Regions from separate parts of the Aminobacter sp. MDW-2 genome, predicted to be linked through region 1. Evidence: predicted binding sites of a transcription regulator. Region 1 holds the regulator's gene; each other region holds the start of a gene.

The links. The regulator LexA, encoded in region 1, represses DNA repair genes until DNA is damaged. The targets are predictions, from matches to a motif close to TGTTCNNNNTGTGTTCNG.
Region 2: H5P29_RS25310 (PA0069 family radical SAM protein) is a predicted target of LexA. The motif match lies at 2,127-2,144, and genes of this name have one in related genera.
Region 3: H5P29_RS14810 (ATP-dependent helicase) is a predicted target of LexA. The motif match lies at 5,069-5,086, and genes of this name have one in related genera.
Region 4: H5P29_RS07690 (helicase-related protein) is a predicted target of LexA. The motif match lies at 5,921-5,938, and genes of this name have one in related genera.

What each region holds. Positions count from the first base shown of each region.
Region 1 covers NZ_CP060197.1:4,030,153-4,037,979, forward strand. The annotation lists gene trpC (indole-3-glycerol phosphate synthase TrpC) at 1-619, shown strand, start outside; gene moaC (cyclic pyranopterin monophosphate synthase MoaC) at 621-1,103, shown strand; gene glp (gephyrin-like molybdotransferase Glp) at 1,104-2,309, shown strand; gene lexA (transcriptional repressor LexA) at 2,415-3,131, shown strand; gene H5P29_RS19920 (ComEC/Rec2 family competence protein) at 3,258-5,621, opposite strand; gene gltX (glutamate--tRNA ligase) at 5,920-7,347, shown strand; gene gltA (citrate synthase) at 7,532-7,827, shown strand, end outside.
Region 2 covers NZ_CP060197.1:5,119,534-5,127,360, reverse strand. The annotation lists gene H5P29_RS25320 (DUF4180 domain-containing protein) at 1-81, shown strand, start outside; gene H5P29_RS25315 (ribonuclease HII) at 104-754, opposite strand; gene H5P29_RS25310 (PA0069 family radical SAM protein) at 900-2,054, opposite strand; gene H5P29_RS25305 (glycosyltransferase) at 2,202-2,705, shown strand; gene moaB (molybdenum cofactor biosynthesis protein B) at 2,757-3,308, opposite strand; gene H5P29_RS25295 (4-(cytidine 5'-diphospho)-2-C-methyl-D-erythritol kinase) at 3,321-4,187, opposite strand; gene H5P29_RS25290 (NfeD family protein) at 4,198-4,383, opposite strand; gene H5P29_RS25285 (S49 family peptidase) at 4,460-5,323, opposite strand; gene H5P29_RS25280 (tRNA1(Val) (adenine(37)-N6)-methyltransferase) at 5,410-6,180, opposite strand; gene H5P29_RS25275 (DUF2007 domain-containing protein) at 6,207-6,431, opposite strand; gene H5P29_RS25270 (polyprenyl synthetase family protein) at 6,582-7,598, shown strand; gene H5P29_RS25265 (tetratricopeptide repeat protein) at 7,774-7,827, shown strand, end outside.
Region 3 covers NZ_CP060197.1:3,035,419-3,043,245, reverse strand. The annotation lists gene H5P29_RS14845 (hypothetical protein) at 1-80, opposite strand, end outside; gene H5P29_RS14840 (GNAT family N-acetyltransferase) at 181-633, opposite strand; gene H5P29_RS14835 (FAD-binding oxidoreductase) at 796-2,226, opposite strand; gene H5P29_RS14830 (thioesterase family protein) at 2,433-2,912, shown strand; gene H5P29_RS14825 (hypothetical protein) at 3,063-3,260, shown strand; gene H5P29_RS14820 (dienelactone hydrolase family protein) at 3,307-4,185, opposite strand; gene H5P29_RS14815 (glyoxalase superfamily protein) at 4,318-4,860, opposite strand; gene H5P29_RS14810 (ATP-dependent helicase) at 5,127-7,625, shown strand; gene H5P29_RS14805 (sterol desaturase family protein) at 7,761-7,827, shown strand, end outside.
Region 4 covers NZ_CP060197.1:1,576,716-1,584,542, forward strand. The annotation lists gene rpmF (50S ribosomal protein L32) at 67-249, shown strand; gene H5P29_RS07660 (hypothetical protein) at 421-834, shown strand; gene H5P29_RS07665 (heme-binding protein) at 867-1,295, opposite strand; gene phaR (polyhydroxyalkanoate synthesis repressor PhaR) at 1,637-2,236, opposite strand; gene H5P29_RS07675 (acetyl-CoA C-acetyltransferase) at 2,531-3,715, shown strand; gene H5P29_RS07680 (beta-ketoacyl-ACP reductase) at 3,828-4,550, shown strand; gene aqpZ (aquaporin Z) at 4,623-5,312, opposite strand; gene H5P29_RS07690 (helicase-related protein) at 6,054-7,827, shown strand, end outside.

The DNA of each region.
Region 1 (7,827 bases):
CCCGTCCAAAGGCCTGATCCGTCCCGACTTCGATCCGCCGGCGCTCGCCAGGGCCTATGCCGACGGCGGCGCTGCCTGCCTGTCGGTGCTGACGGACACGCCATCCTTCCAGGGCGCACCGGAGTTCCTGACCGCCGCGCGCGACGCCTGCGCCTTGCCGGCATTGCGCAAGGACTTCATGTTCGAGCCCTACCAGGTGCACGAAGCACGTGCCTGGGGCGCGGACGCGATCCTGATCATCATGGCGAGCCTGAGCGACGAAGATGCCAGGCGTATCGAGGATGAGGCGTTCGAAATCGGCATGGACGTGCTCGTCGAGGTCCATGACGAAGAAGAGACAGAACGCGCGCTGAAGCTTCAGTCGCGCCTGCTCGGCATCAACAACCGCAACCTGCGCACATTCGAGGTCAGCCTCGACACGTCGGAGCGCCTGGCGCCGATGGTGCCGGCAGACCGGCTGCTGGTCGGCGAAAGCGGCATCTTTACGCATGCCGATTGCCTGCGTCTGCGGAAATCCGGCATCTCCAGTTTCCTCGTCGGCGAAAGCCTGATGCGGCAGGCCGACGTGACCTCGGCGACGCGTGCGCTGCTCGATGGCGCAGCCCTGGCAAGCGCCTGACATGGCAACCACCCTCACCCATATCGGCGCCACCGGCGAGGCTAACATGGTCGACGTCGGCGACAAGGCCGAGACGACACGCACGGCAATCGCCGAAGGCCATGTCGTCATGCGTCCTGCGACACTGGCGTTGATCCTGTCGGGCAACGCCAAGAAGGGCGACGTGCTCGGCACCGCCCGCATTGCCGGCATCATGGCCGCCAAGCGCACGCATGAACTCGTGCCGCTCTGCCATCCCATCCTTTTGACCAAGGTTTCGGTCGAGATCGAGCCAGATGAGGCGCTGCCCGGCCTGCGCGTCACGGCGCTTGCCCGCGTCACCGGCAAGACCGGCGTCGAGATGGAAGCGCTGACGGCTGCCTCGGTCGCCTGCCTTACCATCTACGACATGGCCAAGGCCGCCGACCGCGGCATGGTGATCTCCGGCATCCGGCTGGTCGAGAAGACCGGCGGCAAGTCGGGCGACTACAAGGCTGCCGAATAGATGGCGCTGCTGCCCGTCGCCGACGCCCTGGCGCGCCTGCTCGACGCTGCCGAACCGCGCGGCACGGAAACTGTCGGCCTTGCCCAGGCATCAGGCCGCGTGCTGTCGGCTCCACTACACGCCCTGCGCACCCAGCCGCCCTTTGACGCCTCCGCCATGGATGGCTACGCCGTCCAGGCCGCCGACATCGCTTCACTGCCGGCGCAGCTCAAGGTTATCGGCCAGGCACCCGCCGGCAAGCAGTTCACGGGCACCGTCGGACCAGGCGAGTGCGTCCGCATCTTCACCGGCGCACCGGTGCCACAAGGCACTGATACCGTCGTCATTCAGGAGAACGTTCGCGATCTCGGCAATGGCGAGATCGCGGTGCTCGAGCCAACGCTTGCTGGCCGTAACATCCGCGCCAGGGGCCTCGACTTCAAGCAGGGCGACCTCATCCTTGATGCAGGACGTGTGCTCGACCCGGCAGGGCTCTCGCTGATCGCAGCTGCCAATCATCCCAGCGTCGAAGTGCTGCGGGCGCCTCTGGTCGCCATCATCGCCACCGGCGACGAGCTATTGCCGCCGGGCAGCAATCCAGGGCCCGACCAGATCATCGCCTCCAACGCCTACGGCGTCGCGGCGATCGTTCAGTCGGTTGGCGCGCGCGTACTCGATCTCGGCATCGCCGCCGACCGCACCGAGGCAATCTCCGCACTGGTCGCCAAGGCGCTCGCCGCCGACGCCGATGTGATCGTCACGCTGGGCGGCGCTTCGGTCGGCGACCACGACCTCGTTCACCGTGTCCTGACCGATCTCGGCATGGATCTCAACTTCTGGAAGATCGCGATGCGCCCGGGCAAGCCGCTGATGTTCGGCCGGCTCGGCAACAGCCGCTGCGTCGGCTTGCCGGGCAATCCGGTCGCCAGCCTGATCTGCTCGCAGATTTTCCTGAAACCTCTGCTGGCGAAGCTTGGCGGCCGCCCTTATTCGCCCGACATGCGCAACGGCATTCTCGACACGGCAATGGCGGCCAACGACCTGCGCCAGGACTTTGTCCGCGCGATTGCGCGCGAGACCGCTGAGGGTCTCGTCGTCACACCCTACCTGATCCAGGACTCTTCGATGCTGCGCACGCTGGCCGACGCCAATTGCGCCATCGTGCGGGTGCCCTTCGCGCCTGCAGTCGAAGCCGGCAGCGCCTGCCAGGTGATGATGTTGCGCTGAGCAGCACCTTCCACCCTTCACGAAATATCAACAGTTGCGGAACACAACTGGAACAGATAGTGTTTGTTCTGGGTTTGTTTTTCTTCTGATTCCTCGGGGGTGGCGATGCTGACGCGCAAACAACACGAGCTTTTGCTATTCATCCACGAGCGGCTGAAGGAAGCGGGTATTCCGCCGTCCTTCGACGAGATGAAGGAAGCACTCGACCTCGCCTCCAAGTCCGGCATCCATCGCCTGATCACGGCGCTCGAAGAACGCGGCTTCATCAGACGCCTGCCCAACCGGGCGCGCGCGCTTGAAGTGCTGCGCCTGCCCGATTCGATCGCGCCTGGCCTCAACGCGGCGAAGAAGTTCTCGCCCAGCGTCATCGAGGGTAGCCTCGGCCGCAAACCCGAGCCGTCACGCAGCATGTCGGCCGGCAATGACGACGATGTTGCTTCGGCGGTTGCCATTCCCGTCATGGGACGCATCGCTGCCGGTGTGCCTATCGACGCCATCCAGCACAAGACGCATTCGATTTCGGTGCCGCCAGACATGATCATGGGCGGCGAGCATTACGCGCTCGAGGTCAAGGGCGACTCGATGATCGAGGCCGGCATCTTCGACGGCGACACTGTGGTCATCCGCAGCTCGACCACGGCCAATCCCGGTGAGATCATCGTCGCCCTCGTCGACGACGAAGAAGCGACGCTCAAGCGTTTCCGCCGCAAGGGTGCCTCGATCGCTCTTGAGGCCGCCAATCCGGCCTATGAAACCCGCATCTTCGGACCGGACAGGGTCAAGGTGCAGGGCAAGCTTGTCGGCCTGATCCGCCGCTATTGATTGCCGGGGCTGCGTTTCCGCCAGCTCGGCCTGTCCATCCTGCTGCAATCTGTAAGCCGGACTGATCTGCACTGTTGCTATCGTGCCGTATCTGACGGCTCTGCGACGGCGGGTACAGATTCGGACTCACCGTGTGGTCGCAGTCGGCGCTTTCGGGTGCGCCTTGGTTGCCCCGGCAGATGTCTTTGGGGGCATCTCCACTCGCTTGTAGGGTGGCAGGCCCCTCGCCTCGCGCGAAAATTGGCGCTGCGCATGCCACGGGCGGTACGGTTCCGCCACGGCGTGGCGTATCTCGACCGCCCGATCTACGCCAGCCGCCGCGGCTGTGATGAATATCGACGCACTGCCAAGGCGCGCCAGCTCGCGTTTGGTGAGCACGGCCACGCCGGGGCAGACGTCGCTTGCCGTGGCATCGTCGACGACGATGAGATCCGCGTTGTCGCAGGCTCGTGCAGCGGCGCTCGCATTCGCCGCATGGACGATCCGTGCCCCCTCCGGTTGTTGAACCGTGCACAGCTCGCTGTCACAGACGAAGGCGTCCGCGCCGGCAGCGTTTAGTTCTCCAGATACTGGATTGCCGGGTATCGTACCGGCGACATCTGCCTCGGCTGTTGGCTGTGAGCCGGTCTCGCTGGGCAAACGGACAGTCCCGTTCGTTGCATTCGCGGCCGAACGGGCCGGGGTGACGAGTGTTTCCGACGCCAGCGCGCGCTGCCAGTTGTCGACGGTGAACTGGTTCGGCCGGACGCGATTGACGGCCAGCTTGCCATCGTCGACCGGGACGCCGACGAGGCGGCCATCTTCCGAAACGAGAACCGTGGGCGTTTCCGTTTCCACGACCGTCAGCAGCCCAAGGGCCGCGAATGGCAGTGCGGCGGCGCGCAGCCAGGTCGTTGCCGTCGACGCGATGACGAGTGCTGCAGTGAGCAACAATACCGCATGTGACGAGACAAGGCCGACCGCATCGACCGGCGAGCGCTCGGAGAACCAGGTGGCGATGCCAATCATTGCCTTCAGGCCGAAGCCCATCGTGTCGAGGAAGGGGCCGTCGAGTCCAAGCGGCATGAAGATGCCAGCCATGACGGCAAAGGGCATGACCAGGACAGACACAAACGGGCTGACTGCCAGATTGGCGAACAGGCTGAGGGGCGAGACACGTTGGAAATGCCATGCACCAAAAACGCTGGTCGCGAGCCCGGCAATCACCGACGTCGCGGCGAGACCTATCGCAACTGTCGCAAGCCAGCGCCAGATTTTGGACGGCAGCGATCTCTGACCGACCGGCAGCGCCTGCTCCTCCCGCCGGTCCGACCACCAGGCATATGCGCCAACGAGGGCTGCCGTTGCGGCGAACGACATCTGGAAGCTCGGCCCGACGACTTCGTGGGGCGAGATCATGATCACGACAACGGCCGAGATCGCCAGGTTGCGCATGGTGAGTGCTGCGCGGTCGAGCAGCACGGCCGTCAGCATCACCGCCAGCATGATGAAGCTGCGTTGCGCCGCGACCTCGGCGCCTGAAATGAACAGATAGCCACCGGTGGCGAGCAGTGCCGCGCCTGCCGCGTACTTCTTGACCGGCCGGTGCGAGGTGAAGCCGGGAAAGGCGGCGAAGCCTAGCCGCATCAAAAGCATGACCGTGCCTGCGACCATCGCCATGTGCAGACCCGAGATCGAGATGATGTGGTAGAGCCCGGTACGCCGCAGCGCCTCGTTGACATCCTCGGGAATGCCGCCGCTCACGCCGACGACCAGGGCAGCCGCGATTTCGCCCTCCGGACCGCCAATGCGGTCGCGAATGCGCTGGGCAATCTTCTGGCGCACATTCTCGATCGACGCGAATGCACGATCACTGGCCGACAGCGGCTGGGTGGTTGCAGCAAACTCTGGGCCTTTCATGAAAAAGCCGCTGGCGCCGATGCCATCGAAATAGCTTTCGAAGGAAAAATCATAGCTGCCCGGCCGCACAGGCCCGGACGGCGGCATCAGCCTGACATAACCCGTCACCTCGGCCCCCGCCATGACGCCCTCAGGAAGCTTGCGGGCAACGAGCCGCACCCGATCGGGCGTATAACGCAAGACCGGGCGCGCAGTCGCCAGAACGTCGAGCGTCAGCCGCACCCTGCCCTTGTCCAGATTGTCGATTTCGACGACGCGCCCGGTGATGGCAGTCGAGATCTCGGCGCCCAGCATCTTCGTTGCCATGCGTTCGGTCTCGAACTTTGCACCCGCCATGCCGAGCATTGAGGCGGCGAGTGCGGCGAGCGCGTAGTGAACAGGCGGCCGTGCGCGCGTTAGGAAGGCGAGGACGGCCGGTGTCGCTGACACAATGACGAGCGGCGCGAGATCCGGCTCGTTCGGAAGCGCGAAATACACCAGGGCACCAGCGGCCAGAAAGACCGGAAGAAGCAGGAACGCCGCACCGCGGTCGAGTTCCGTTTCGATCGCGGCCAGGGTGGATCGTGCGGTGATCCGGTGACCGACCAGCAATTGCGATCCTTGCCGTAGCCAGGACTTGTGTCCTCGCTGAAACGGCGATGCATCGGCGTCAGGAGCAGCATCTCTCTCGGGCAGAGCTGGTGGTGTCCACGCAACGGCAGGCACAGCCGGAGAGGTCAGCAAGTCGCGCTCGCTGGCTTCTACCACCGGATTGTTACCGGCTTGCCCCTCCCGCATGCGGTCGCCCATCGGGCCTGCCTCTTGCGCCCCAGACCTTCTATGCTACATCAACCGCACACAAACGCCATGCGCCGCCGGTTTTCGGCCAAGCGCCCTGCTTCCCTTGGAAATCGCTATGCCTGTCGTCACCCGCTTCGCCCCCTCGCCCACCGGCTATCTGCACATTGGTGGCGCGCGTACCGCTCTCTTCAACTGGCTTTATTCCCGCCACACCGGCGGCACCATGCTGCTGCGTATCGAGGACACCGACCGCGAGCGCTCGACCGACGCCGCAACTGCCGCGATCCTCGAGGGCCTGACCTGGCTCGGCCTGACCTGGGAGGGTGAGCCGATTTCGCAGTTCGAGCGTGCGCCGCGCCATCGCGAGGTGGCCGAAGAACTCGTGCGCATGGGCAAAGCCTATTATTGCTACGCCTCGCAGGAAGAGCTGACCGAGATGCGCGAGAAGGCGCGCGCCGAGGGCAAGCCGCCACGCTATGACGGCCGCTGGCGCGACCGCGACCCGTCCGAGGCGCCGGCTGGCGTCAAGCCGGTCATTCGCATCAAGGCGCCGCAGGACGGCGAGACGCTGGTGCTCGACCGCGTGCAGGGTGATGTGCGCTTTCCCAACAAGGATCTCGACGATTTCATCATCCTGCGTTCGGACGGCGTACCGACCTACATGCATGCTGTCGTCGTCGACGATCACGACATGGGCGTCACCCACATCATCCGTGGCGACGACCACCTGACCAACGCCGCGCGCCAGACCGTCATCTACAACGCCATGGGCTGGGACGTGCCGGTGATGGCGCATATCCCGCTGATCCATGGTGCGGACGGCGCAAAACTGTCCAAGCGCCATGGCGCGCTCGGCGTCGATGCTTATCGCGCCATGGGCTATTTGCCTGAGGCCCTGCTCAACTACCTCGCCCGCCTCGGCTGGAGCCATGGCGACGACGAGGTGATGAGCATCGAGAACATGATCAGCTGGTTCGAGATCGAGGACGTCAACAAGGGTGCGGCACGCTTCGACTTTGCCAAGCTCGAGGCGCTAAACGGCGTTCATATGCGCCAGATGGACGACAAGAAGCTGTTCGACATCTTCGTTGTCACCTTGCCCTATCTGCCCGGCGGCGATGCCATCCTCGGCGGGCTCGACGACACGCGCAAGGCACAGCTGCTTGCCGCCATGCCGGGCCTCAAGGAGCGTGCCAAGACGCTGATCGAACTGGCTGACGGCGCAGGCTTCCTGTTTGCCCAGCGTCCGCTGCCGCTCGATGAGAAGGCCGCCGGCCTGCTCGCCGGCCCAGCCAAGGATATCCTCAAGGGCGCGCATGCGGCGCTCGCGACGGTCGCTGCCGCCGACTGGACGGCGGCCAATGCAGAGGCCGCGATCCGCGAGTTTGCCGGCCGCGAAAATCTGAAATTGGGCGGCGTGGCGCAGCCTTTGCGGGCCGCCCTGACGGGCAAGAGCACTTCCCCCGGAGTGTTCGATGTGCTCGCCGTTCTAGGGCGCGACGAAAGTCTAGCCCGCATTTTTGATCAAATCGATTAGGTCAGCAGTGCTTTCCTAGTTTTGCATTGAAATGAGGCTGTTGCGGTGCAACATTGCGGCAACAGGTCAATTTGAAAGCAGCGGGAAAGCTGGGAAGCGAGTTCAAGCGTTCCGGGCCTAATGGGTTGCCTTGTTATGACGATTGCGCCGCGCAAGGCGGCAACTCAGCACTAAGGAGTATGCGATGACTGATTCGACCGCCAAACTGGAGTTCCGCGGCCAGACCCACGAGTTCAAGGTCCGCGGCGGAACGGTCGGACCAGATGTGATCGACATCGCATCGCTCTACGCAACGACCGGCGCATTCACCTACGACCCGGGCTTCACCTCCACCGCAAGTTGCGAATCGGAAATCACCTTCATCGACGGCGACGCCGGTGTCCTGCTGCACCGCGGCTATCCGATCGACCAGCTCGCCGAGCACGGCGACTTTCTCGAAGTTTGCTACCTCCTGCTCTACGGCGAACTGCCGACCAAGGC
Region 2 (7,827 bases), 1.1 Mb from region 1:
AAGTCGATCTGGTTCGTTGCGGATCTTGCCGAACTTGACGTCAGGCTCGGGACGTCGCCACTTCAGAGTGGGCAGGGTTAGGCGCCAGGCGTTTCTGCCGTGGTTAGTCCCTGAACGGGGCAAAGGAAATGCGGTGCAGCCGAAGCGATGCGCCGTGCTCGATGATCGCCGCCCTGTGGCGCGCGGTGGCGTAGCCCATATGGACTTCGAAACCGTAGCGGTTGTCGTTCGAGCCGCAGACAGACATCATGCGGTCGCGCGTCACCTTGGCGACGATCGAGGCGGCGGCGATGGATTGCGAGCGCTGGTCGCCCTTGACAAGGGCGCGGCAGGTGCAGGCGAGGCCGGGCGGCACGTCGCGGCCGTCGGCCAGCGCCGACTTCGCCGCCACCGGCAGGCCGGCAAGCGCCCGGCGCATCGCTTCCAGGCTCGCCTTGCGGATATCGCTGCGGTCGATGCTGTCGGCCGAAACCGACGCCACGGCGACGCCAAGGGCCTTGCACAGCACCTCGTCGAACAGCGCGTCGCGCTGGGCGGCTGTAAGGCGCTTGGAATCGTCCAACCCCGATGGAATGTTGCCGGGGTCGAGCACCACGGCGGCAGCGACAACCGGGCCGGCGAGGGGGCCGCGTCCGGCTTCGTCGAGGCCCGCGCATGGCCACAGGCCAGCCGATATCGCTTTCGTTTCGAAGGCGAAGTCGGGCTTGTCGATGAATTCGAAGAGGGGTGGAGAATCGGAGCGCGGGCGAGCCATGGTGCGGCGATGCTCGCATCGGCCCCGATCCTCCGCAAGACCTTCCCGGCCGATTAGGGCGGCGGCTCGGGAAGGCACCGTCAACTGGCCACGGGGAACGGCCGGACGGAATTTCTTTTCTGGGACGGTGGCGCCGCCAGAGTTTTCAAAGCAGCGTCAATTGCAGCTGATCCTTGGGGCCGGCTTCGAAAAGGTCGGTCCGGAGCGGGGTGCGCACCGAATTGAGGCCCAGGCGCTGTGCCGCGATCTCGAAGCGGCGGCCGATCTGCCAGGCATAGGGCCCCTTGCCCTTCATGCGCTTGCCCCATTCCGAATCGTAGTCCTTGCCGTCGCGCATCGAGCGGATCAACGACAGCACGTGGCGATAGCTGTCGGGATAATGGCGCAGCAGCCAGTCCTTGAAGATCGGGCTGACTTCCAGCGGCAGGCGCAGGATGACGTAGCCGGCGCTGGTGGCACCTGCGGCCTTGGCCGAATCGAGAATGCGCTCGATCTCCTGGTCGGTGAGGCCTGGGATGATCGGCGCGACCATCACCGAGACCGGAATGCCTGCATCGGAGAGCTGGCGGATAGCTTCGAGCCGCTTCGTCGGCGTCGCGGCCCGAGGCTCCATCGTGCGCGCCAGCATGCGGTCGAGCGTCGTCACCGACAGCGCCACCTTGGCCAGGCCTTTTTCGGCCATGCGGCTGAGGATATCGATGTCGCGTGTGACCATTGCCGACTTGGTGACGATGCCGACAGGATGGTTGCGCGCCTCCAGCACCTCGAGCACCTCGCGCATGATGCGCCAGTGCTTCTCGATCGGCTGATAGGGATCGGTGTTGGTGCCGATGGCGATGGTGCGCGGCTGGTAACCGTCCTTCGACAGTTCGCGGTCGAGCAGCCGCGCCGCATCCGGCTTGGCAAACAGCTTGGATTCGAAATCGAGCCCGGCCGACAGGCCCATATAGCTGTGGGTGGGGCGGGCGAAACAGTAGACGCAACCATGCTCGCAACCACGATAGGGATTGATCGAGCGGTCGAATGAGATGTCGGGCGACTCGTTGCGGGTGATGATGGTGCGCGGCTTCTCGACCTGGACCTCGGTCTTGAACGGCGGCAGCTCCTCGATTGTGCTCCAGCCGTCGTCGAAGACATGGCGGCTGACCGGTTCGTAGCGCCCCGACGGGTTGACGCCGGCACCGCGGCCGCGTCGGCGCTCATGGTTGATGCGCAGGCCGCTTTCCTCGATCATGGCATTGGCCATTCCGGCTCCGCCACCCTTGAAAGCGGCAATATCGGCCCGTGCGATGGGTTCCATTTCGCTATCTCCCCGAGGGAAAGAGGCCGCCCGTCGATTCGTTCGGCATGAAACTATTCCTATTTTGGAAAATAGAACAAAGCAAGAACTTTGTTCTCCGGGCCGCGAGGCTGGCGCTTCGGCCGGCTTTCCGATATGCGGCTGGATATGCTGAGCGTTCTGATCGAGACCAGGGACGACGAGGAGGGGCTGGCCCGCACGCTGGCGGCGCTGGTCGGCGGCGCCGTCGAGGGTGTCGTGCGCGAGGTGATCGTCTGTGACCTCGGCTCCACCGACCAGACCCATTATGTCGCCGAACATGCCGGCTGCGCCTATCTCGCCAAGGGCGGCATCCAGGCGGGCATCGCGCAGGCAAGGAGCGACTGGCTGCTGCTGCTCGAGCCGGGCGCGCGGCTGGCCGAAGGCTGGACCGAGGATGCTGTTCGCCACATGAGCCGGCTGACCATGGCGGCGCGCTTCACCCGGTCGCGGGCGAGCAACCGTCCGTTCTGGGAACGGGTGACGTCGCGGCCGCGCGCTCTGGAGCAGGGGCTGGTCATCACCAGGAAACAGGCAGCTGTTCTGGGTCGCAACGGGGCGGACGCCGAAGGCATCGCGCGCGGACTTGCCATGAAGACGCTGGATGCCGAAATCGTCGTCGCGCCGCGCTAGGGCAATTCCAGCAGCGACATTTCGCCGGAAATTGCGAAAGACGCCCTGGCTTCAGGCTGACTTGGTGCCGCCACGCCTGAGGTGCTCGTCGAGCCGCGGCATGATCTCGACGAAATTGCACGGCATGTGGCGGTAATCGAGCTGCGCCTTGAGAATGCCGTCCCAGGCGTCGCGGCACGCCCCTGGCGACCCCGGCAGCACGAAGACGAAGGTGGCGTTGAGCACGCCGCCGGTGGCACGCGACTGGATCGTCGACGTGCCGATCTTGTCGTAGGAAATGCGGTGGAATACCTCCGAGAAGCCGTCCATGCGCTTTTCGAAGATCGGCTCCAGCGCGTCCGGCGTGACGTCGCGGCCGGTGAAGCCGGTACCGCCGGTGGTGATGATCACGTCGATTTCGGCATCGAGCGACCAGGCGGTGACGCGGTCGCGAATCTTGTCCTTGTCGTCGGTGACGATGTCGCGCGCCTTGAGCACGTGCCCGGCTTCGGTGATGCGGTCGGCTAGCGTCTGGCCTGACTTGTCATCGGCCAGCGTGCGGGTGTCGGAGACGGTCAGCACCGCGATGCGGACGGGAACGAAGGGGCGGGGCTCGCTGGCCATTATGTTGGGCTCCTAGGTCCGGGTCGTTGTGGCGGCGCTGAACCAGCCGGGGCGCTCTGCGGAGATCGCCGTCGCCGCGTGCGCGGCGGCAGCGTTGCTGTCGAAGATGCCGAAACAGGTGGCACCCGATCCCGACATGCGGGCGAAGGCGGCACCCGAATTGTGAAGGGTGCTCAGCACCGCGACAATCGAGGGTTCGATCGACATTGCTGCAGGCTCGAGGTCGTTGCGGCTGGTTGTCAGCCAGTCAAGCACGGTATCGGCGCTGTCGAGCGGCGCGAGAGGGGGATTTTCACGTGAGGCCAGCGCCCGGAAGACGCTCGGTGTCGCCACCGCGATGCCGGGATTGACCAGCACCATCGGCAGCGAAGGAAAATGCCTGACCGGGGCGAGCTGCTCGCCGATGCCGCGGGCGATCAGCGGATGCCCTGCCAGGCACATCGGCAGGTCGGCGCCAAGCGGCAAGGCGAGGCGGGCAAGGGTTGCGGCATCGGCCGGCAGGCGCCAAAGGCGGCTCAGGGCGCGCAACGCGGCAGCCGCGTCGCTCGAACCGCCGCCGATGCCCGAGGCGACCGGCAGGTTCTTTTCGAGCGCTATGGCGACCGGCTGGGTGGTGTGATGGGGAAAGGCAGCGCGCAGCGCGTCCCGGGCCTTGAGCACGAGGTTGCCGCCATCGACCGGCACATCGGCGGCAAAGCGGCCGTTGACGACGAAACCGTCCTCTGTTGCCGCCGCAACGGTGATGCGGTCGCCAAGCTCGGCAAAGACGACAAGGCTTTCGAGCAGATGATAGCCGTCATCGCGCCGGCCGGTGACATGCAGCGCCAGATTGATCTTGGCCGGGGCGAGTTCGGCGAGCGGAACGTTGTTGAAGGTCACGGGCGGGGCATCAGTCTTTCTCGAGCCGGTACTCGCCGGTTTCGGGATCCTTGACCAGTGTCCCGTTGGCGCCGGTCTGGCGCTGCTTCTCGTTGCGCCGCACCTTGGCAGTCACCCGTTCGGCCTCCTTGATGAAGGAGCGGTAGCCGATATAGGCGACCACGCCGACAAGCGCGAAAAAGATGAGCTGCGGCATTTCATTCTCCTCCCTTCGGTGCCGTTTCCGGCCGGCCGGGGCTGTCCCCACATGATAATCCGCCGTTTCGGCTTTTTCAAAGGCCGAACCGGCTCCACAATGCGCGTTCTTCCGCCGCATCCACCAGGCCGGTGGCAACCGCACCGGCTGCTTCAGGCGTGAAGCCGAGGGATGAGCCGAGGCCGAGCCTGCGGCCGAACAGGCCGCGCGGTGCTGTGATCAGCTTAAGCTCGGCCTTGGGGCCATAGCGGTCCTTGAGCACGGTGCGCATGTCGCCGAGCGCGTCGACGAGGCCGAGTTCGAGGCCCTTCTTGCCCGACCAGAACAGGCCGGTAAACAGGTCCGGGTCGTCCTTGAGCTTGCCGCGGCGGCGCTCCTTGACCATCTCGATGAAGGTCTCGTGCACTTCGAGCTGCAGCTTCTTCAGCCGCTCGACGTCTTCGGCCTTTTCCGGCTGGAACGGATCGAGCGTCGCCTTGTTGGCGCCGGCGGTGTAGACGCGGCGCTCGACGCCGATCTTCTTGATCAGGTCGGTGAAGCCGAACGAGGCCGATACCACGCCGATCGAGCCGACGATGGAGGACGGGTCGGCGAAGATCTCGTCGCCGGCAATGGCGATCATGTAGCCGCCCGATGCGGCGACGTCCTCGACGAAGACCAGCACCTTCTTGTTCTTCTCGGCGGCAAGGTCGCGGATGCGCTTGAAGATCAGGCGCGACTGTACCGGCGAACCGCCCGGCGAATTGATCGAGATGGCCACGGCGGGCGCGCTGGAAATCGAGAAGGCCTTTTCGATCAGCCCGGCTGTGCTTGCCAGTGAAAGCGTCGGCCGGAACTGGCTGCCGCCCGACATGATCGCGCCTTGCAGCCTGATGACGGGGATGACGATCTCGCCGCCTCGCATAGATCTCGGCAGCAGGCGGCGGAACAGGTTCTTCACGTAATCTCTCCGGTCTCTGGTCATGCGGATGTATGTATTCCCGCGACAACCGCAATGCTTCGGCCCAGTTCTGGCGCCGAAAAGCTTCAATCGCCGAAAAGCGACGCGCGGCCGTTGCTTATGTCGTCGGCGCGTTGCGAGAAGCTGTCGCCGGGATCGCGCAGGACCAGCGGCGGGCAGAGCGTCAACGGCGCCCGCGAGGCGCGAACCGCCCGCACGATGATACGGATCGCGGCCGCGTCGGCGCGCGGATGCACCGGTACGATCTCGGCCTTGCCGAAGCGGCCCTCGAGGGCCGTAAGGATCGCTGCGAGCTGCTCCGGCCGGGCGATGATGGCGAGGCCGCCGCGCGGCTTGACCATGGCGGCAGCACTCCGGAGCCAGCTTTCGAACAGCCCGTCCTCCATGACATGCGCCTGCCGCTTCAGCGCGTCCGGTGTCGGCCGGTGATGTGCAGGATTGAAGGGCGGGTTCATGATGACGAAGTCGAGCGAGGCGTCGGCAAGGCCTGCCTCGGTGCGTGCCTTGCCGGAAAGGCCGACATCGGCGACGAGCACCGACGCGCGCTCGCGCAGCGAGGCGTTGCCGGGATAAGCGAGCGTCGCCTCGGCGAAGCGCGCCATATCCGTGGTGAGCTCGACAAGTTGTACCTTGGCCTGCCTGCAGCGCGACGCAACCGCAAGGCCGGCAGCACCCGCACCTGCGCCGAAATCGGCAAGCCGGCCGGCGAAAGTTCCCGGCACGGCGGCTGCCAGCATCAAGGCGTCCATGCCGGCGCGGTGGCCGCTGTCGCTGGGCTGCACCAGCCAGAAGTCGCCGCGATGGAATGCGTCCACCGTATGCGGTGGCAAGTCCAGATGTTTTGCGGGTGGCGGTTCGGCTGTCACTTCCGGCGAATTTCGTGCTCGATGCCGGCGTCGGTAAGAAGCTGCCGTGCTTCGTCGGCGTCGTCGGCATCGATCATGATCCGCCGCGGCAGGATGCCGATCGAACCGTCGAGCACGCTCATGTTCTCGTCGGCGGTGAAGCTGCCGATGCCGGCGTCGCGCAGCAGTGCCTCGACGAAGGAGATGATGACGGCGTCATTGGTGCGGATGAGTTCGATCATCTCAGGAAATTCGCAGTTTGGAGCGGCGAAGTAAACGCTGCCTGTTGCACCGCGCCAATTCGCCACTTGCGGGCACGGTGCATGCCGCCCTAGAATCGCCTAAGAGCTACGCGCGCGACCACGCGCCTGTGTAATTTGGGAGTGTTGGCCTTGGGTGTCGTTCTCAACATCGAGAAGGGAAAGCGGGACGCTGCGTCGATCAAGGACCTGATCGACCTGACGTCCGCCGACATGGGGCGGGTCAACGAGCTGATCCTGTCCAAGGCCGGCTCCGACGTCGAGATGATCCCCGAGGTGGCCAACCATCTGATCTCCTCCGGCGGCAAGCGCCTGCGCCCGATGCTGACGCTCGCTGCGGCGCAGATGTTCGGCTACGCCGGCGAAAACCACGTCAGGCTCGCGACCTCCGTCGAGTTCATGCACACGGCGACGCTGCTGCATGACGACGTCGTCGACGAAAGCGACCTGCGCCGCGGCAAGAAGACGGCGCGCACCATCTGGGGCAACCAGGCGAGCGTGCTCGTCGGCGACTTCCTGCTCGGCCAGGCCTTCCGCATGATGGTCGAGGTCGGTTCGCTGGAAGCGCTCGACATCCTGTCCTCCGCTGCCTCGATCATCGCCGAGGGCGAGGTGATGCAGCTGGCCGCCGCCAAGAACCTCGACACCACCGAGGACGAACATTTCGCCGTCATCAAGGCAAAGACCGCTGCCCTGTTCTCGGCCGCCGCCGAAGTCGGTCCGGTCATTGCCGGCGCGTCGAAGAACGACAAGGCAGCACTGCGCTCCTACGGCATGAATCTCGGCCTTGCCTTCCAGCTCATCGACGATGCGCTCGACTATGGCGGGTCGAGCAAGGACCTCGGCAAGAATGTCGGCGACGACTTCCGCGAGGGCAAGGTCACGCTGCCGGTGATCCTGAGCTATCGCCGCGGCACCACTGCCGAACGCGCCTTCTGGAAGAGCGCGATCGAGGAGGGCAAGACCGACGATGCGGCGCTGGAGAAGGCCGTTGGCCTGATGGTGCGCCACGGCGCCATCGCCGACACGATCGGCCGCGCCAGCCATTTCGGCGAGATCGCCCGCGATGCGCTGGCCCCGCTGGAGCAGACGCCGCAGAAGTCGGCCCTCATCGACGTCATCGATTTCTGCATCAGCCGCGTCGTTTGAGGCAGGATTCCACCTGCCGTTGGTTCAACATTGTGAATTCGTTGAGCCGCCTGTCGTATTGTGAAGCCGGTGCGGATTGAAGCGTGACCCCAAAAAGGCCATGCTTGGCGCCGACAAGCGGTTGCGACCCGGCCACCGGCTGGACGACCGTAGGACCTTGGTAGGAAGGATTTTCATGCGGCAGCGACGCGCGATCTGGCTGTTGGGCCTTGCGGCTCTGGCGGGCTTT
Region 3 (7,827 bases), 990 kb from region 1:
ACCGGGTGGTGCGAGTTCTGCACCAGCTTCCACTCGTCTTCGCTGAGGGCTCGTTCTTCCTGCTTCCTGGAAACAGCCATCTTCTGGTCCTCGCCTGTCACAGTCCGGTTGCCCAAGACCTAGGCAACAAGACCTGGGCAACCCGGACTGTCCGCCCGAACCAAAGCGGGGTCAAGCCGGCTATGCCGGGCGGCGCATCCGGATCACCTCCTGCAACCGCCCGTCATCGTCGGCGTTGCGCCTCAGCGTTTCGACGAAGCCGAGCTTGCGGTAGAAGCCGACCGCCGTCTCGTTCTCGGCATAGACTTCCAGCTCGAGCGCGCCCTTCAGCGCCACGGCATGCAGCACAAGCGCCTTGCCGAGCCCATGGCCATGGGCTGCGGGATCGACGAACAGGCCGCCGATGAAGCCCTCGATCAGGCCGATGAAGCCGGCCGGCTCACCGTCGAGTTCGATCACCCAGTTCTCGGCCTGGGGCAGATAGATGTCGCGGACCCGCCCCTGCTGCTCCAGCAGGTCAGCCTCGGACATGAAGGGATGGCCGATGCGCGAAGCCTCGAGCCAGACGTGAGCCAGCCGATCGCGATCGGCGGCGCAATAGGCGCGGATCGTCGCGCCATGGGCGTGTATCATGGGAATATCCTCGGAATTTTGCGTATCAGAGAAAGACGCATAAGCGTCTGTATTGGCCTTTCGGCCTCATCGGCACTGGGGCCGACGCTTCAGCGATGGAAGTCTCTACGCATAAGATTCCTGGTTGGACGGCGCCGCAGTAGCAGCACCGCCCACGCCACGTCAATGCCCTGTCGATTGTTCCGCCGCGGGTAACACCTTGCCGGGATTGAGAATATTCTGCGGGTCGAGTGCGGCCTTGATCGTCCGCATCACCTGCACGCCATGGCCGTGCTCGCGCTCCATCAGACCCATCTTGCCCTGGCCTATGCCATGCTCGCCGGTCGAGGTGCCGTCCATCGAGATCGCCCGCTCGGCCAGCCTCTTGACGAATTCCTCCGCCCTGCCGATGTCGGCGGGGTCGTTCTGATCCATCAGCACCAGCGTGTGGAAATTGCCGTCACCGACATGGCCGACGATCGGTGCGATCAAGCCCAGCCGCGCTATGTCGGCCTCTGTCTCGGCGATACAATCGGCAAGGCGGGAGATCGGAACGCAGGCGTCCGTCGACAGGGCGCGTGCGCCCGGCCTGAGCGTCTGCGACGCCCAATAGGCATCATGGCGCGCCTTCCACAATTTCGCCCGCTCCTCGGCGACAGTGGTCCACAGGAACGGCCCGCCGCCATACTCCGTCGCAATCTCGCCAAAGCTCTCCGCCTGCTCGGCCACGCTGGCGTCGGAACCGTGAAATTCGAGAAACAGGCACGGGCTTTCGGGATAGTCGAGCTTGGAGTAATTCTTCATCGCCCGCATCTGCAGCGCGTTGACCAGCTCGATCCGCGCCACCGGAATGCCCATCTGGATCGTCGTGATGACGGCCTGGCATGCCGCTTCGACAGTCGGGAACGGGCAGACCCCGCCCGAGATCGCCTGCGGAATGCCCTGCAGCCTGAGCGTCACCTCGGTGATGATGCCGAGCGTGCCTTCCGAACCGACGAGAAGCCGCGTCAGGTCGTAGCCCGCCGAACTCTTGCGCGCCCGATGCGAGGTCACGACCTCGCTGCCATCGGCCATGACAGCCCTGAGCGACAGCACGTTCTCGCGCATCGTGCCATAGCGCACCGCGTTGGTGCCGGAGGCGCGGGTCGCCGCCATGCCGCCGAGGCTGGCGTTCGCCCCGGGATCGATCGGGAAAAACAGGCCAGTATCGCGCAGATAATTGTTCAGCGCCTCACGCGTCACACCCGCTTCGACGGTGCAGTCGAGATCGTCGGCATTGACCGACACCACCTTGTCCATACGCGAGATGTCGAGCGATATGCCGCCCGCCGGAGCGTTGACATGGCCTTCCAGCGAGGTGCCGGTGCCAAAGGCGATGACCGGCACGTGATGCGCGGCACAGACCCGCACGACGTCCTGCACGTCGGCTGTGCTTTCGGCGAACACCACGCCATCGGGCGCCTGGTTGGGCAGATAGGTGGTGGTGTGGCCATGCTGCTCGCGGATCGCCTGGCCGGTCTGGAAGCGCTCGCCGAACTGCTGCTTGAGGATGCCCAGCGCAGCCGCGATCCCCTCCTCGTTCCGCGCCATCGCCTTCAGGTCGCTCAGAGCCATGTTTTCCTCCGCGTTTGGAACAGCCTGGCGCCTTGCCGGCGCCTTATGCTGCGGTAATCTGCCAGCCCCGACAGTTTGTCCAGCACCACCGTGCATGACCCCGAAAATCGGGATTATCGGAAAGGATCATGCACAAACCTAAGTTTAACAGCGTCCTTTGCGCGTCCTGACGGACGCGCGGCGCTTTAAGGTCAAGAGGATCGTCCATGCCTGCACCGTTCGTCTCGAGCGTCATGGAGGTCGAGAAAGCCTGGCTCGACTACAACGGCCACATGAACATGGCCTATTACAACGTGCTGTTCGACCGCGGCGGTGAAGAAGCGCTCGACCTGCTTGGGCTGGGCGCGGCCTATGCCCGCGATCGCAAGCTCACCACCTACACCGCCGAGATCCATGTCTGTTACGTCAGGGAGTTGCATCTTGGCGACAAGGTCACCGCCACCTTCCACCTGCTCGACCACGACGAAAAGCGCTTCCGCGTCTACCAGGAACTGCACCATGTCGACGGCTGGCTGTCGGCGACGTCAGAGACGCTGTCGCTGCATGTCGACATGAACGGCCCGAAGGTCGCGCCCTTCCCTCAGGACATCATGGCGAGCCTCGACGCTATGCGCGCCGCCCATGCCGCCTTGCCGACGCCCGAGCGTGCCGGTCGCTCGATCGGCATCAAACGCAAGCCCGCATAGTGGCTTCAAGGCCACAGGCGATTAACCTTACCTGTTTATAACCTGCGCCACAGCCTGAGGTTCGTTGATCGCCCCTCGCTGCCCTCCGACAATCCCATGCAAGCGAAGTTGAGTCGCGGCGGCGGGCACCGGACGGCTTTGAGGCAAGGCATGCACACTGACATCGAAGCAACGGCCAACAAACTCGCCTGCGACCCTCGCATCAGCGACTATGATTTCTGGCGTTCGCTTCGCAACATCAACAACGAACTTTTTGAGATCGCCAACAACAACCGGCCGATCCCGATCGAAATGCTGCGCTGGCGCGTCATCCTGCGCCAGGCCCGCTCCAAGCGCGGCGTGGCCTGAGCCGGCCGAAAGGCGCGCCAGCCGCGCGCCTTCACCGCTTGCCTGATCAGGCAAGCTTCTCCTTGAAGAAGTTGACCGTTCGCCCCCAGGCCAGTTCCGCCGCCGCCTTGTCGTAGCGGGCTTCCGAGGTGTCGTTGTTGAAGGCGTGCTGGGCGCCGTCATAGACGAACAGTTGGAATTCCTTGCCGGCCTTCTCCAGTGCCGCCTTGTAGGCGTCTATGCCGGCGTTGATGCGGTCGTCCTTGCCGGCATAATGCAGCATCAGGGCTGCCTTGATCCTGGCGATATCGGCCTCGTCCTTCGGCTGGGAGCCATAATAGGCAACGCCGGCGGCCAGATCGGGCGCGTTGACGGCCAGCGCGTTGACGGTTCCACCGCCCCAGCAGAAGCCCATGGCGCCAACCTTGCCATTGCCGCTTTCATGGCCCTTCAGGAACGCCACCGTGGCGACGCCATTGGCCACTGTCTGCGCCGCATCGAGCTGGCCGAACATTTCGCGTGCCTTTTCTTCATCCGCCGGCGTGCCGCCGAGCGGCGACAGATAATCGGGCGCCAGCGCCACGAAGCCTTCGAGCGCGACCCGCCGCGCCACGTCGCGGATATGCGGGTTGAGGCCGCGGTTCTCATGAATGACGATGACAGTCGGCAGCTTGCCTGTGGCGTCGGCCGGCCGGACCAGATAGCCCTTCATTTCGCCGGCACCACCGGGATAGGTAATGTCCTCGGCCTTCAGCCGCTTGTCGTCGTCGGCGACGATCGCCGCCCGCGCCTGGTTGGTCGTAAGCAACGGCACGATCGCCGCCGCGGCAGCGCCTGAGCCGGCAAGCCTGGTCAGCTTCTCCATGAAGCCGCGCCGGTCGAGTGTCAGGTGGGTGTATTCGTCATAGGCGTCGATCATCGCCTGGGTAATGGCAGGTCGTGTCATTTCTCGCTCCCTGTCTGGTTCCGAGGCCGGGAGTTTAACGTATGCAAATGTAGTTGGTTTCACTGTTGCGTGATCGCCGCGGCCACGAAAAAAGCGCCCGCGCGAGGTCGGCGCGGGCGCTTCGACAAGCGCTCAGTCTTCGCTTTCCATGAAACGGATGCGGTTGCCGAACGGGTCGATCACCTGGCACTCCAGCCCCCAGTCCTGCCGCTCCAGGCCTGGGCGGTTGTACTTGTAGTTCTTGGCAATCAGCCCCTTCTGGAAGGCCTCGACGCCCTTCATGTAGCAGACAGCCGTCGCACCCGGGCTGGCGTCGCCCGAATGCTCCGACAGATGCAGCTTCAGGTCGCCGCGCGACACCTGGCAATAGAGCGGTGCGCCGGGGTGGAAGCGGTGCTCCCAGTCGAAAGTGCAGTCGAGGAATCGCTCGTAAAAGCCCCTCGCCTTGTCTTCGTCGAATATGCGGAAGATCGGCACCGGCTGGGTGAAACTCACCGCACCGCCTGTCGGCTCTTCCGCCTTCTCGAGCTTGCTCGACAGGATGTTCCAGGTCTCCACGCCGAATTGTCTGGCGACGATCTCGAGCGCCTCGCTGTGGCTGACTTCGAGGTTCTTCTGGGCAAGCGCCTCGCGCATGGCTTTCGCCATCGCCTTTGCGTCACGATAGGTTCGCATGATCTTCCGATCCTCTGGTTGTGGCGAGAAATCCCATCAGTGCCCGCATTGCCGATGCTCTCACCATCCCATGGGATCAGGTGACGGAAGCGTCCGATGTGTTCGCCATACCCCCGGAGGGCGCGGACTGCCGGCCACATCAAGCCGTCAGCCACGCTAGCAAAGCGCCTGCGGCAGGGTCAACACCGCTCGCTTTTCCCGGCAAAACCAGAACAAAACAGAGACACTTCTGGCCTTTCCGCCCCGAATCACTACATTCGGGGCAAATGTCAGACTTTCCGGACGACATGCCCTTTTTCGACGAGCCCGGCGGGATGCCGCCCCGGGCCGCCAGCACGCCTGCGCCCAGCGGTATCGCTGCGCGCGCCATGGCCGCGCGCCAGGCGCCGTCAGCGCCCGATTACCTCAACGGCCTGAACCCCGAGCAGCGCCAGGCTGTCGAGACCACCGAAGGCCCGGTTCTGGTGCTCGCCGGCGCCGGCACCGGCAAGACGCGTGTGCTCACCACCCGCATCGCCCATATCCTCAGCCAGGGCCGCGCCTACCCCAGCCAGATCCTCGCCGTCACCTTTACCAACAAGGCCGCGCGCGAGATGAAGCAGCGCATCGGCCACCTTGTCGGCGAAGCGGTCGAGGGCATGCCGTGGCTCGGCACCTTCCATTCGATCGGCGTCAAGATGCTGCGTCGCCATGCCGAACTGGCAGGGCTGCGCTCCGACTTCACCATCCTCGACACCGACGACGTCATCCGCCTGATTAAGCAGTTGATCCAGGCCGAGGGCCTCGACGACAAGCGCTGGCCGGCGCGCCAGTTCGCCATGATGATCGACGGCTGGAAGAACAAGGGCCTCGGTCCAGCCGAGATCCCCGAGGGCGACGCCCGCTCCTTTGCCAACGGCAAGGGCCGCGAGCTCTACAAGGCCTATCAGGACCGGCTGCAGACGCTGAACGCCTGCGACTTCGGCGACCTGTTGTGTCATCCGATCCGCATCTTCCGCGCCTACCCTGACGTGCTCAAGGAATACCACAAGCGCTTCAAATACATTCTGGTCGACGAGTACCAGGACACCAACACCGCGCAATATATGTGGCTGCGGCTCCTGGCCCAGGAAACGGGTGGTCCGGGGCAGAAGAATGTCTGCTGCGTCGGCGACGACGACCAGTCGATCTATGGCTGGCGCGGCGCCGAGGTCGACAACATCCTGCGCTTCGACAAGGATTTCCCCGGTGCCGTCGTCATCCGGCTCGAGCGCAACTACCGCTCGACCGCGCACATACTGGGTGCCGCCGCCCACCTCATCGCCCACAATGAGGGCCGTTTCGGCAAGACGCTGTTCACCGATCGCAACGATCCCGAAGACGGCAAGGTCAATGTCCATGCCGCCTGGGATTCCGAGGAGGAAGCCCGCGCCGTCGGTGAGACCATCGAACAGCTGCAGCGCCAGAAACACAATCTCAACGACATGGCGATCCTGGTGCGCGCCTCGTTCCAGATGCGCGAGTTCGAAGACCGCTTCGTCACGCTTGGCCTCAACTACCGCGTCATCGGCGGCCCGCGCTTCTACGAGCGCCAGGAAATCCGAGACGCCATGGCCTATTTCCGCGTCGTCGCCCAGGGTGCCGACGATCTCGCCTTCGAGCGCATCGTCAACGTGCCCAAGCGCGGCCTCGGCGAAGCTGCCATCCGCCAGGTCCACGATACCGCGCGCGCCCTTGGCGTGCCGATGCTGCAGGCAGCCGCCCAGCTCGCCGAGAGCGACGAACTCAAGCCCAAGCCTCGCGCCGCCCTGCGCGAAGTCGCGGCCAATTTCGAGCGCTGGCAGAAGGCGCTCGACAACACCCCGCATACTGAGCTCGCCGAGATCATTCTCGAAGAGAGCGGCTATACCGATATGTGGAAGAACGACCGCTCGGCCGAAGCGCCGGGCCGACTTGAAAACCTCAAGGAGCTGATCCGCTCCATGGAGGAATATGAGTCGCTGCGTTCCTTCCTTGAACATGTCGCCCTTGTCATGGACGCCGAGCAGGACGAGCAGCTCGACGCCGTCTCGATCATGACGCTGCATTCGGCCAAGGGCCTCGAATTCGAGACCGTCTTCCTGCCCGGCTGGGAGGAAGGCCTGTTCCCGCACCAGCGTGCCCTCGACGAAGGCGGCCGCTCGGGTCTCGAGGAGGAACGCCGCCTCGCCTATGTCGGCCTGACCCGCGCCAAGAAGAACCTGCATCTGTGGTTCGTCTCCAACCGCCGCATCCATGGCTTGTGGCAGTCGACGATTCCGTCGCGCTTCCTCGACGAACTGCCCGAGGCGCATGTCGAAGTGGCTGATGCCGGCAATTCCTATGGCGGCTATGGCGGCGGCCGCCAGAACCCCTACGGTGCCTCGCGTTTCGACAGCGTCGGTGAAAAGTCCTTCTCCAACACCTACGCCACGCCGGGCTGGCAGCGTGCCCAGCAGAACCGCACCGAAGCCACCGACCGCAACTGGGGTTCCCGCTCCGGTCATTCGGTCGAACGCATAGGCTATGGCGAGACCGATTCCGGCTTCGGCGCCGGCCGCGGCTCGGTCAAGGGCCGCACAATCGACGGCGAACTGGTCGCCAAGTCGGTCGCGACGGAGCCCTCGCGCTTCGAGGTCGGCGACCGCGTCTTCCACCAGAAATTTGGCAACGGCAACATCGCCAACATCGATGGCAACAAGCTCACCATCGACTTCGACAAGGCCGGCCAGAAGAAGGTACTGGACGGGTTCGTGAACCCAGTGTGAGGGCATTTGACAGACCCGGCGCCAGAGCCAACGTCCCGCCACACGGCGCTTGACCGCTGGTTCGAACGCATGCTCGGTGATCATGGACCACAAGGTTTCGGATCCGGCTGGTTTTCCGGTCTGCTGGGGCTTTTGTTGTCCCTCGGAAGTTTCTGTGCGGTCCTGGTGTTCCGGTTTCCGGAATGGTTGACCACGTCCGAAC
Region 4 (7,827 bases), 2.5 Mb from region 1:
CCGGCCCATGCGCGGCCCTTTCACGAGGGCGGACAGGGTCATTTGACCGATTGGTGGAGTATATCCATGGCTGTTCCAAAACGAAAAACCTCCCCGTCCAAGCGCGGCATGCGCCGCTCGGCCGACGCGCTGAAGGCCCCGACCTATGTCGAGGACAAGAATTCCGGCGAAATGCGCCGCCCGCACCACATCGACCTCAAGACCGGCATGTATCGCGGTCGCCAGGTTCTGACGCCGAAGGAAAGCTAAGCAGCTTTTCCCGAGGGAAAGCCAAGCGGCTTTACCCGAGCGAGCAAATTGGGAAAGGACCGGCCTTGCCGGTCCTTTCTTTTTGCATGTCCGGATGATGGTGCTGAATTTCCTTGACGCCCGGCCGTCCGGGGATTCTAGAAGGTGCCAGCGCAAAGCGGAGACCGGTCCATGCTCGCGGGCATTCCCCTTCTGATCATCCCCTTCGTCCTCTACAATATCGGCGTGGCCGGCTTGTTCGGCAGCGGCCCCGACGGCAATCCGTGGGCAACCGAGATCCTCACGTTGGGGATGATGTCGGGCGGCAGTTTTGCGCTTACCCTCGGCGACCTGCTGATCGTGGTGGCGCTGCTGCTTTTCTTCGTCGAGATCGTCAAGGCGACCCGCACGGGCAGCGCCTCTGTCGTCGATCACTTGCTTTCGACCTTCGTCTTCGTCGCGTTCCTGGTCGAATTCCTGCTGGTGCGCGGCGCCACCAGCTCGGTCTTCTTCATATTGATGGTGATTTCGCTGCTCGACGTGCTGGCTGGCTTCTCGGTATCGATCCGTTCGGCCAACCGGGACGTCACGTTTGGGCGCGAGTAGAAGCGCGCTCCTCGAGGAGCGCGCTTGGTAGGTCAGACCTTGGCGACGAAGCCGGCCGATTCGATGCCGGCCATGGCCGCCAGTTCGTCATTGTCCGACGTGTCGCCCGAAATGCCGACCGCGCCGAGCACGTCGCCATTCTTGTTGCGGATCAACACGCCGCCCGGCACCGGTACGATCTTTCCGCCCGACACCGCCGAAAGCCCCTGGAAGAAATGCGGACGCTCGACGGCGGCAACGCCGAGTGCGCGCGAGCTCGAGCCGACGGCAAGCGCGCCATAGGCCTTGCCCGACGCCACTTCGGCGCGGATGAAGGGCGAGCCGTCCTGGCGCTGGAAGGCCAGGAGGTGGCCGCCGGCGTCGAGCACGGCGACGCCCAGGGGCTTGAACTTCTGCTCGGCGGCAAGGCCGAAAGCGGTGTCGATGATGGCGTTGGCCTTGGCCAGCGTCAGTTCGGTCATGTGCAGTCCTCCTGATAAGATCGATGGGCGTCTAGCAAACACCCTCCCGACGCCCGGCAAAACCCTGCGTCAGGTTGAAAATCTCTCGTCCTAAAGGGTAGGGGCGGGGGCGTGCTGCGTTGGCTTGCCGGTGGTTCAAGGAAGAGCTCAAGCTTCAAGTCTCTCCGGCCCTTCGCTGTCGCTCCGGGCGTTCGACGCTCGGAAAGCCAAGCAGTTGGCTTTCCGTCGGCCTTAAGTGCCGCAGTTCCCTGCCGGGCCCCGCTGCCTCCGGCAGCTTCCCGGCGTTCGCACCCTTTGAAACGTCCACCGGACGTTTCAATCCGCCAAGGCGGACCGGGTGCTCACCCCATCGAATCGATCTTGCGCTGCATGGCGGCGAGCTGGTCCTTGAGTTCCTTGAGCTCGTCCGGCTTCTCGGGCGTTTCTTTCTTCGCCGGCTCTGCGGGCGCTGCGGTGCCGGGCATCGGAAACGGGGTGAACATGCGCATCGCGTTCTGGAACAGCTCCATGTTGCGGCGCGTCTGCTCTTCCAGCGCCTTCATCGGCGCGGTCCCCTTCATCATGTCCATCGGCGCCTTGCCGAAGGTCGCCTTCATCTGCTCGCGGAAGCGTTCCTGTTCCTTCGAGAAGGCGAGCATGGACTGTTCGAGGAAGCTCGGCACGACCATCTGCATCTGGTCGCCGTAATAGGAGATCAGCTGCCTGAGGAACGGGATCGGCAGCATGTTCTGGCCGTCCTTGTTCTCCAGTTCGAAGATGATCTGGGTCAAAACCGGGTGCGTGATATCCTCGCCGGTCTTGGCGTCCTGCACGGTAAATTCCTCGCCCTTCTTGACCATTTCGGCCAGGTCCTCGAGCGTGACGTAAGTACTCGTGCCGGTGTTGTAGAGACGGCGGTTGGCGTATTTCTTGATTACGATTGGCGTGTCTTTGGCAACCATCAGCATCCTCCCCCGGAAGACCGGAATGCCGTGTAAGCAGCCGGTAACATTTCGCCGGCCACGAGGATAAGCGCAAAGCAATCGCAAATCCAAGTGGTTTGTGCACTGCGAGAAGGCAAGGCGAGGCAACGCCGGCAAAAAAATGCTGCGCAGCATTGCTGCAGTGCGGCCGCAGCATCGGCGATCCGTTGATTTTCCGGTTTGACTCGGGTCCTGGAACGGGCAAGAAAAGTCATGAGCGCCAATGTCCTCGAGGCGCAAGAACCATTCGTCAAACGAAGTCTGGAGAGAAACATGTCCGCCTCGTCCTCCATCGTCGTCGCCAGCGCCGCTCGAACGCCGGTCGGCTCGTTCAACGGTGCCTTCGCCAACACCCCGGCCCATGAACTCGGCGCGGTCGCGGTCCGCGAGGCGCTGGCACGCGCCGGTGTCGACCCCAGGGAAGTCGACGAAGTCATCCTCGGCCAGATCCTTGCCGCCGGCGCCGGCCAGAACCCGGCCCGCCAGGCGGCCATGGCGGCGGGTGTGCCGCAGGAGGCGACCGCCTGGGGCCTCAACCAGCTGTGCGGCTCGGGCCTGCGCACCATTGCCATCGGCATGCAGCAGATTGCTACCGGCGACGCCAAGATCATCGTCGCCGGCGGCCAGGAATCGATGTCGATGGCGCCGCACTGCCAGCACCTGCGTGGCGGCGTGAAGATGGGCGACTTCAAGATGATCGACACGATGATCAAGGACGGCCTGACCGACGCCTTCTACGGCTACCACATGGGCAACACCGCCGAGAACGTCGCGCGCCAGTGGCAGCTGACCCGCGACGAGCAGGACCAGTTCGCCGTCGCCTCGCAGAACAAGGCCGAAGCCGCGCAGGTTGCAGGCCGCTTCAAGGACGAGATCGTTCCGGTCACCATCAAGGGCAAGAAGGGCGACACCATCGTCGACCAGGACGAATACATCCGCCACGGTGCGACCCTCGATTCGCTTGCCAAGCTGCGGCCTGCCTTCGACAAGGAAGGTTCCGTCACCGCCGGCAATGCCTCCGGCATTAATGACGGCGCTGCCGCTGTCGTGCTGATGACCGAAGCCGAGGCTGTACGCCGCGGCCTCACCCCGCTGGTCCGCATCGTTTCCTGGGCGACAGCCGGCGTCGACCCGCAGATCATGGGCACCGGCCCGATCCCGGCGTCGCGCAAGGCGCTGGAAAAGGCCGGCTGGTCGGTCGGCGATCTCGACCTGGTCGAAGCCAACGAGGCTTTCGCCGCACAGGCCTGCGCGGTCAACAAGGACATGGGCTGGGATCCGGCGATCGTCAACGTCAATGGCGGCGCCATTGCCATCGGCCATCCGGTGGGCGCGTCCGGCGCCCGCGTCTTCAACACGCTGGTCTACGAAATGCGCCGGCGCAGTGCGAAAAAGGGTCTGGCGACCCTGTGCATCGGCGGCGGCATGGGCGTCGCGATGTGTGTCGAGGCGATGTAAATCGAAAACAAAAGGGCGGCCGATGTGCCGCCCTTTTTGTCTCTAAAAGCCTCTCGCAAGGGAAAAGCCTGTCGCAAGGGCAGTCCATCAAGCAGCAGAAAAGGGGAAACGCATGAGCAAGGTTGCACTGGTTACCGGAGGATCGCGCGGCATCGGTGCTGCTATTTCGATCGCGCTGAAGGAGGCGGGCTACTCGGTTGCGGCCAACTACGCCGGCAATGACGAAGCTGCGCAGAAGTTCAAGGCCGAGACGGGCATTCCGGTCTACAAATGGTCGGTCGCCGACTACGACGCCTGCGAGGCCGGCATCAAGCAGGTCGAGGCTGACCTCGGCCCCGTCTCGGTGCTGGTCAACAACGCCGGCATCACGCGCGACTCGATGTTCCACAAGATGACGCGCGAGCAGTGGAAGGAAGTCATCGACACCAACCTGAACGGTGCCTTCAACATGACCCATCCGCTGTGGAGCGGCATGCGTGACCGCAAGTTCGGCCGCGTCATCACCATCTCCTCTATCAACGGCCAGAAGGGCCAGGCCGGCCAGGCCAATTATTCGGCCTCCAAGGCAGGCGACATCGGCTTCACCAAGGCGCTGGCCCAGGAAGGCGCCCGCGCCGGCATCACCGTCAATGTCATCTGTCCCGGCTACATTGCCACCGAGATGGTGATGGCGGTTCCGGAAAAGGTGCGGGAATCGATCATCGCCCAGATCCCGGTCAGCAGGCTCGGCGAGCCTGAAGAGATCGCGCGCTGCGTGGTGTTCCTGGCATCGGAACAATCGGGCTTCATCACGGGCGCGACCCTGTCCGCAAACGGCGGACAATATTTCGTCTGACCGTCGGGCTTGCTGCCCCGAAACAAGAAAACGGCGCCGCAAGGCGCCGTTTTCGCGTCTGGCCGGTGAGGCTCAGTCCTTTTCGAACATCGCCTTGTGAACGATGCCGGCGATCGCCGCGCCGACGATCGGGGCTACCCAGAACAACCACAACTGCTGCAGGGCGATGCCGCCGACGAACAGCGCCGGTCCGGTCGAGCGGGCCGGGTTGACCGAGGTGTTGGTGACCGGAATCGAGATCAGGTGGATAAGCGTCAGCGCAAGGCCGATGGCGATCGGTGCGAAGCCGGCCGGCACGCGTCCATGGGTCGAGCCCAGGATGATCATCAGGAACATGAAGGTCAAAACGACCTCGATGATCAATGCCGAGGTCAGGCCATATTTGCCGGGTGAAGCGTCGCCATAGCCGTTGGTCGCGAAGCCGCCGATACCGGCAAAGTCGGCCTTACCGCTGACGATGAGGTAGAGCACCGTCGAGGCGACGATGGCGCCGACAAGCTGGGCGATGACATAAGGCACAAGGTTCTTGGCTTCGAAGCGACCGGCCATCATCAGGCCGACAGAGACTGCGGGGTTGAAGTGGCCGCCCGAGATGCCGCCGACGGCATAGGCCATGGTCAGCACGGTCAGGCCGAATGCCAGGGCTACGCCGGCAAAGCCGATGCCGAGTTCGGGAAACGCAGCCGCAAGCACCGCACTGCCGCAACCACCAAAGACAAGCCAGAATGTGCCGAGGAACTCGGCGAATAGACGTTTGCTCATGATCTTCCCTCCAGATGTCGTGCGCCTGCGTGGTGCGCCGCATTTTCCGGAGGCCCCGCCTGGGCAATCCCCGCCGCGCAGACTCAACATGCGGATGGAGACATGCCTCGCTGTCGCATTCAACGGGTGTGGTTCCCTTAACGTAATGCAATCACAGATATTTTCGTCGAACCAGCGGTGTGCCGCTTTGGCACGCAAAGATTAACGCGCCCGGGAGCCTGTTGTGGACAAGCCTGTGACTCCACGGTGGATAATCGGTGGAGTCGTTGGGGAAGACACAACATCTAGCGGTGAACAAATCAGGAAACTTGTCCTATCAGTGATTCGTCGCCTGTTCGTTCCGCATTTGGTTCAAATCTTAACGAAATGCCGCTCATCGACGATTCCAGCGTTAACCCGGAGATAGGAAACATCAACAAAATCATTATTTTGCGTCGGGTTTGCCAGAGCGTTCGGGCGCTTGGCCGGCAAAGGTTAACAGCAGTGGGCTAAAGCATGAAACGGGCCACTTTAGAGAATCTGCATGTGGTGCGACTTGCCAGCACGAAATCTATATGTTGGGGTGAACAAAACCTGAATCTGCCGGAGTCAGTGATTCGTCGCTGATTCGTTCCAGACTCGTTCCAACTCTTAAATCTGGAACATTCCGCTTTCGCTTCGTCTCGCAAATCCCTATGTGTCCAGTCGTCGTGAAAGCGGCGCAACGCCGGGTGGGCCCGGCGCCGAGGGCGGTTCCTTAGAATGAATGTTCACTCCAAGCAGAATGACCCCCTGATCCTGTCGGGTCGCGATGTGACAGCGGTCCTCGGGCCGACCAACACCGGCAAGACGCATCTCGCCATCGAGCGCATGGTCGCGCATGAAAGCGGCATCATCGGCCTGCCGCTCAGGCTGCTTGCCCGCGAGGTCTATGGCCGGCTCTGCGAGAAGGTTGGTGCCCATAAGGTTGCGCTGGTGACCGGCGAGGAGAAGATCCTGCCGGCCGGTGCCAAGTATTCCGTCTGCACCGTCGAGGCGATGCCGCGTCAGACCGATGCCGCCTTCGTCGCCATCGACGAGGTACAGCTCGCCGGCGATCTCGAGCGCGGCCATATCTTCACCGACCGCATCCTGCACCTGCGGGGCAGGCAGGAAACGCTGCTGCTGGGTGCTGCCACCATGCACGGCATCCTGCAGAAGCTTTTGAAGGGCGTGTCGGTGGTCACCCGGCCGCGCCTGTCGCATCTTGCCTATGCCGGCTCCAAGAAGCTGACACGCCTGCCGCGCCGCTCGGCCATCGTCGCCTTTTCGGCCGATGAGGTCTATGGCATCGCCGAGCTCATCCGCCGTCAGCAGGGCGGCGCTGCCGTCGTGCTCGGCGCGCTCAGCCCACGCACCCGCAACGCCCAGGTCGAACTCTACCAGTCCGGCGACGTCGACTACCTGATTGCCACAGATGCCATCGGCATGGGCCTCAATCTCGATGTCGACCATGTTGCCTTTGCCCAGAACCGCAAGTTCGACGGCTACCAGTATCGCCAGCTGACCGCCGCCGAGCTTGGCCAGATCGCCGGCCGTGCCGGCCGTCATCTTCGCGACGGCACCTTTGGCGTTACCGGCCAGGTTGATCCGTTCGACGAGGAGCTGATCGAGAAGATCGAAGGGCACGATTTCGAGCCGGTCAAGGTGCTGCAGTGGCGCACCGCTTCGTTCGACTTCACAAGCCTCGACACGCTCAAGCGCTCGATCGACACGGTGGCGCCCGTCGAGGGCCTGACGCGGGCGCTGCCTGCGGTCGACGCCCAGGCGCTCGAACACCTGTCGCGTGACGAAAACATCCGCTCGCTCGCCACCGGTCGCGAACGTGTCGCCCTGTTGTGGGAGACCTGCGCGCTGCCCGACTATCGCAGGATTGCGCCTGCCCAGCACGCCGACCTCATTGCGTCGATGTATGACGATCTCGCCCGCAACGGTCATGTCGACGAAAACTACATGGCCGAACAGGTGCGCCGCGCCGATTCCACCGAAGGCGACATCGACACGCTCTCCCACCGGATCGCACAGATCCGGACCTGGACTTTTGTCTCAAACCGCCCTGGCTGGCTTGCCGATCCGGCACACTGGCAAGAAAAAACGCGAAACATCGAAGACAGATTGTCGGATGCACTGCATGAGCGGTTGACGAAACGCTTTGTAGACCGCAGGACTTCCGTCCTCATGCGCCGCCTTAGAGAAAACACTATGCTTGAAGCCGAAATAAGCCCGTCCGGAACTGTCCTCGTCGAGGGCCACCATGTCGGCGAACTGCAAGGGTTCCGTTTCACCGCAGATCAGAGCGCTGGCGGAGAAGACGCCAAGGCCGTGCGCACGGCAGCACAGAAGGCGCTCGCCACAGAATTCGATGCCCGCGCGGAGCGTTTCTCGGCGTCGCCCAATGGCGATATCGCGCTTGGCTCCGACGGCGTTCTGCGCTGGATCGGCGCGCCGATCGGCACGCTGGTCGAGGGCGAGGACGCGCTCAAGCCGCGCGTCGTGC